2 regions of the Erwinia rhapontici genome follow, and region 2 is predicted to be linked to the other one. Evidence: riboswitches for the same ligand, from Rfam matches in the RefSeq annotation. Region 2 holds a riboswitch; the other holds the start of a gene.
The links. A riboswitch is a leader RNA that binds a small molecule or an ion and turns the genes downstream of it on or off. The one in region 2 is predicted to bind thiamine pyrophosphate.

Region 1: it holds a riboswitch for thiamine pyrophosphate, as region 2 does, so the genes downstream of both, thiC (phosphomethylpyrimidine synthase ThiC) here and LJN55_RS23870 (FAD-dependent oxidoreductase) in region 2, are expected to answer to the same signal.

Annotation. Positions count from the first base shown of each region.
Region 1 is NZ_CP085627.1:4,710,648-4,713,748, reverse strand. Features, by position in the region: gene thiC (phosphomethylpyrimidine synthase ThiC) at 1-1,943, opposite strand, end outside; TPP riboswitch at 2,034-2,132, opposite strand; gene rsd (sigma D regulator) at 2,238-2,744, opposite strand; gene nudC (NAD(+) diphosphatase) at 2,820-3,101, shown strand, end outside.
Region 2 is NZ_CP085628.1:103,177-106,277, reverse strand. Features, by position in the region: gene LJN55_RS23885 (HesA/MoeB/ThiF family protein) at 1-94, opposite strand, end outside; gene LJN55_RS23880 (thiazole synthase) at 98-868, opposite strand; gene thiS (sulfur carrier protein ThiS) at 872-1,069, opposite strand; gene LJN55_RS23870 (FAD-dependent oxidoreductase) at 1,066-1,998, opposite strand; TPP riboswitch at 2,144-2,265, opposite strand; gene LJN55_RS23865 (choline transporter) at 2,597-3,101, shown strand, end outside.

The DNA.
Region 1 (3,101 bases), on a different replicon from region 2:
TGTTCCTCTGATTTCAGGGGGTCGGCGCGATGATACAGTTCACTGCCACGGTGACGAAACTCGTCAGACATCTGTGCCATACCTATTTCGATCGGCCGTGCTTCGGCCTCCTGACGTGCGGCGTATTCACGCACTTCCTGGGTGATCTTCATTGAACAGAATTTGGGTCCACACATTGAGCAGAAGTGTGCCACTTTGCCGGATTCCTGCGGCAGGGTTTCATCGTGATATGCACGGGCAGTGTGCGGATCGAGGGCGAGATTAAACTGATCTTCCCAGCGGAATTCGAAACGCGCTTTCGACATGGCGTTATCACGAATCTGTGCTCCGGGATGGCCTTTCGCCAGGTCGGCGGCATGGGCTGCGATTTTATAGGTAATCAATCCCTGTTTGACATCCTCTTTGTTCGGCAGGCCGAGGTGTTCTTTGGGTGTCACGTAACATAACATCGCGCAGCCAAACCAGCCGATCATGGCGGCGCCAATACCGGAAGTGAAGTGGTCATAACCCGGAGCAATATCTGTCGTCAGGGGCCCCAGCGTATAAAACGGGGCTTCGTGACAGTGCTCAAGCTGTTCCGTCATATTGACGCGAATCATCTGCATGGGCACATGCCCAGGGCCTTCAATCATCACCTGGACGTCATATTCCCAGGCAATTTTGGTCAGTTCGCCCAACGTGCGTAATTCTGCGAACTGTGCTTCATCGTTGGCATCCTGAATGGAACCCGGGCGCAGGCCATCGCCCAGCGACAGCGAAACATCGTAGGCGGCGCAGATTTCACAGATGTCGCGGAAATGCTGATAGAGGAAACTCTCTTTATGGTGAGACAGGCACCATTTCGCCATAATTGAGCCGCCGCGCGAAACGATACCGGTCAGGCGTTTGGCGGTCATCGGTACATAGCGCAGCAGCACACCCGCATGAATAGTAAAGTAATCAACGCCCTGTTCAGCTTGTTCCAGCAGTGTGTCGCGGAAAATTTCCCAGTTGAGGTCCTCTGCCACACCGTTCACTTTTTCCAGCGCCTGATAGATGGGCACCGTGCCAATCGGCACCGGGCTGTTACGCAGGATCCACTCGCGGGTTTCGTGAATATAACGCCCGGTGGAAAGGTCCATCACCGTATCTGCCCCCCAGCGGGCTGACCACACCAGTTTTTCCACCTCTTCTTCGATGGAAGAGCTGACCGCGGAATTGCCGATATTGGCGTTAATTTTCACCAGAAAGTTGCGACCGATAATCATCGGCTCCGATTCCGGGTGATTAATATTGGCCGGGATAATCGCGCGTCCTGCAGCAACCTCCTGGCGAACGAACTCAGCAGTGATATTTTCAGGCAACTGTGCACCAAAGCTGTGACCAGGATGCTGTTGCAGCAGCACCTCGCCGCGAATGCGTTCTCGCCCCATATTTTCACGGAGAGCGATAAATTCCATTTCCGGGGTGATCATGCCCAGCCGGGCATAGTGCATCTGAGTGACACAGCGGCCTTCCAGCGCCCGGCGCGGACGTGGCAAATTATCAAAACGCAGATGATCCAGCCCTTCATCTTCGAGGCGTTGCTGGGTGTAGGTAGAGCTAAGTTCAGCGATCTGTTCGGTATCACCCCGTTTGATGATCCAGGTGCTGCGCAGCGGATTTAGCCCTTTGTGAACATCAATCGCCGCCGCCGGATCGCCGTAGGGACCCGCTGTATCGTAGACCGGTATCGGTTCATTCGCTTCCAGCAGCGGTTCGTCTTTGCTACCGCCCACGGTGGTCGGGCTCAGTTGAATTTCGCGCATCGGCACACGGATATCCGGCTGCGAGCCGGTCAGGTAAATGCGTTTTGAATTGGGGAAGGCAGTGCCCTGCAGGGAGTCGATAAACTGCTGTGCTTCTGCACGCTGTTCCCGGCGGCTGGTTTTTTTCTCAATGAAAGGTTTTTCAACGGTAGACATAGCAAGTTCCTGATAATAATTCGGAAGTTTGCTTGCCTGGAGGCGGGAGTAATGAGAACGATGTGACAAAATACGGTATCACACCGTAATAGCTGATTTACTCTTGTTCCCTTCGCAGGTACTAACCTGATCAGGTTCCGCGGATCCCGAATTAACGGTCTCAGCCCTGGGGCACTCCGACAAGATATCGACTGGTTTTTCAGTCAACGTAAGGGTGAGGCATGCCTCGCCCTTACCCCTCAAGCATAAAGGGGCTTTTTGGAAACTACAAGAAATTCACATTCTGATAACGAATCAGGCAGGGCGAGCAAGCGAGCACGAGTTGGTAGCGCTTTGATTATCATCATTTTTTTCTAAAGCCAGCTTGATGAATTTATCCTCCAACGTAAATCGAGCCTCCAGCGCTTCACCGACTACCGATAATGCCCGCTGAAATTCAACGCAGTTATCATCATCGATGGCTGTTTCCAGATGCGAATCATAAATCTCCATTATCTGATCGGTATTGGCTTTTAAAGAGGGGTAGATTAACGACGCTTTCGCCAGTTGCTCGGTCCCTTCCAGTTCCTTGATAAAACGTTCGTAGACGGTGAAATGACCGGTGGAAAGGTAGTCCACCAGATGCTGGCAGAATGTATCCAGCGCGTTTTCATCGAGCGTCGTCAGCGTTTCCTTGTTAGGCTTAATGCCAGCCATTTGGTAATAGGTAACCAGCAACTGCTTGCGGGAGCGCAGGCAGAAGTCTACCAGCTCACTGCATCCGCCGACGCGCGCGGTGAGGACTTCTAACTGGTTAAGCATGTTCAACTCCGTGAATGTTATATTTTAACGTCTGACCTCAATCCAGTCTTTAAGCTGAGGATGATGAGCAAAATGGTGGAACAGGAAATTTTAAGCGTAGACGCTGGCTGGTGGCTTGTCAGCCAGGAACATAAAATTTGGTTACCAAAAGGTGAGCTGCCGCATGGTGATGCGGGCTCATTGGGCCTGACAGGGCGATCAGGGGCGCCGATTGGAGAGTGGCAGGGCGAGAAAGTGTGGCTGATCCGCGGTACGTATCCTCAGGATATGGGATCGCTACGCCAGTTGCTCGATCAAGATACGGGCCTGTTCCAACTTGCCGGACGCGGTATTCAGTTATCAGAATTCTATCGTTCA
Region 2 (3,101 bases):
CAGCACCGATCACCAGCACGCGGGCTTGCAGCAGGGCCTGTTGCCCTGCCTCGCCGATCTCAGGCAGCATGGTTTGTCGTTGATATCGGTCCATCCGTTATGGCTCCCGTGAGAGAAATTGCGCCATACCAAAAATCGGCGTGGAGGCGCTGGCCATATCACGGCGCTCTACCAGGCCGGCATGACAGGCATCGTGACCGGCGTGGATAGCGGCAGAAAACGCCCCGGCCATGCGTACCGGATCCTGTGCTTTGGCCACGGCCGTATTCAGCAGGATACCGTCAAAGCCCATTTCCATTGCCTGTGCAGCCTGGCTGGGTGCGCCGATCCCGGCATCGATAATCAGTGGAATGCCTTTAAACCAGGCACGCATTGAACGCAGCCCCTCAATGTTGCGTAACCCCTGGCCGGAGCCAATCGGCGCGCCCCACGGCATCAGCAGCTCACAGCCCGCTTCAATCAGCTTTTCGCCGAGGATCAGATCTTCCGTGGTATAGGGAAACACCTGGAATCCCTCAGCGCACAGGATGCGGGCGGCTTCCACCAGGGCAAAGGGGTCGGGTTGCAGCGTATCAGCGTGACCAATCACCTCCAGTTTTATCCAGCGGGTATTAAAGACTTCGCGCGCCATATGCGCCGTGGTCACCGCCTCTTTTACACTATGACATCCTGCGGTATTGGGCAGCACCCGCTTGTTCAGCCCGGTTAGCAGGTCGCGAAATGCCGCACCCTGCCGCCCTTCACGGCGCAGACTGACGGTAATGATTTCGCTGCCGGAGGCCTCAATCGCCTGTTGCAGGATCGCCGGAGAGGGATACCCGGCAGTGCCGAGCAAAAAACGTGACTGCGGAATAAAATCGTAAAACATGTTTTACCCTCCCTGCATCGGTGATAACACTTCAAGCTCACAGCCTGCGGTCAGTGGCTGTGTTTCATAGCGCGAGCGTGGGACGAACTCGCCGTTAAGGGCGCTGGCCACGCAGCCCGCATCCATCTGCTGTTCACGCAAAAGTTCCGCCAGCGTGCGGGCGGTGGTGTCGATCGGGAGGCCGTTAAGCTGGATTTTCATATCAGGTTTTCCTGCTGCAGTTGCAGCATCAGTTTTTCCGCCATGACTGGCGCGAGAAGAAAGCCGTGGCGATACATGCCGTTCAGGGACCAGACGCCGTTCTGGTAGCGAATGGCGGGGATATTATTGTGATAAGCGGGGCGCAACCCGGTGCCGCTTTCCAGTATCCGCGCTTCAGCCAGCGCAGGGTGGATAGCCCAGGCGGCGCTGAGCAGTTCCATCATGGCGCGTGCGCTGATCGGGCTGTTATCGTCGCTTTCCACCATCGTTGCACCCAGCATAAAGCGCCCTCCGGCACGCGGCACCAGATAGCAGGGAAAACGGGGATGCAGCAGGCGGATGGGGCGTGAGAACTGCACCTCTTCACTGTGCAGGATCAGCATCTCCCCGCGTACGGCGCGTAGCTCAGGCAGATCAGGGGCTGCATGAATCCCCCGGCAGTCAATGACTGTCCCGCCGGGATTGCCCGTATGAAAAGGAATACCCCTGCGTTGCAGGGTCGCCCGTAGCTGGTGCAGCGCACTGCGTGGATCAAGGTGTGCTTCCCCGGCAAAGAACAGCCCACGGGCAAAACGCCCTTCCAGCGCGGGTTCCAGCGATGCCGGCTCTACCCACTGATGCGCCCGCGTCAGGCGGGCAAAACGGCTGAGTTCGGGGGTATCACGTGCGGGTGCCACCACCAGAGTGCCTTGATGTTCCACTCCCTGAATGCGGGCCGACCACCAGGGCGCGGAACGCTGACCCAGTGCGATCACCTCTTCGGGGGCACTTTCACCTTCGCACCAGGGGGCGAGCATACCGCCCGCCCAGTGCGATGCGGCACAGTGCTGCTCTGCGGTGATCACTTCAACGGATTCACCCCGTTCAGCAAGTAACGTGGCAACACAAAGCCCGGCGACGCCATCACCGATCACCGACCAGCGGCTCATGATGTGCGGTTTCCGGTACAAATAAAGGGGGGAATAAATGGTTTCACGTTAGCCTCTCAATCGATGCGGAGACCCGTGATACAGAGTAAGGAAAAGACGGGGACGATCAGAAGCCAGCCCACGTGGCAGGTACCCTGGCTGATACGCCATCGGGTACGCGTCTTCCTACGCCAGTATCAACTGGGTCAGGTTCTAAGGGTCGCTAAGCCGCGAAAAATCGCTCATTAGCCTCTCAGTCTCTCTGGCGAGACTCCCCTGACAGGGACTAGTTGTATTTTACCGGGTGACAATCGTCAAGTGACATGAGGTTTTCGTACGGAAAAAATGGGACAGAATGAGACGATGAAGTTTTTTTTAATTGAATGCTCAATCAATAAAACCTATCATTCCTGTTGTTGTTTACACAAAATTTACTTTCAGGGGGCGACGTAGATCAAAAACACTAACGATTAATCAATATATTACACCTGATAATCACCCTGATGGTTCTCCCAGTGTAATTAGCGGATATACGGCGGATGTTACCCAGTATGCGCTAATGCGCGCTTCGCAGAGCGGACTTCAGGTTATTTTCTTGAGCATTTTTTGCGGAGACATTATGCCGACGACTGAAATACCAGGAAAACCTCAAAAAGATCGTATTAATCCCGTGGTTTTCTATACCTCAGCAGCGCTTATCCTGCTGTTCTCCTTTACCACTATCCTGTTCACTGATTTTTCCGACCGCTGGATTAATCGCACCCTCGACTGGGTATCCAATACCTTCGGCTGGTACTACCTGCTGGCAGCCACGCTGTACATCGTATTCGTCATTTTCATGGCCTGCTCACGCTTTGGCTCCATCAAGCTCGGTCCCGAACAGTCGAAACCTGAATTCAGCCTGATGAGCTGGGCGGCCATGCTGTTCGCTGCGGGTATCGGTATCGACCTGATGTTCTTCTCGGTGGCGGAACCGGTCACCCAGTATATGATGCCACCGGAAGGCCAGGGCCAGACGATGGAAGCGGCGCGTCAGGCGATGGTCTGGACGTTGTTCCACTACGGTCTGACTGGCTGGTCCATGTATGCCCTGATGGGCATCGCCCTCGGCTACTTCAGCTACC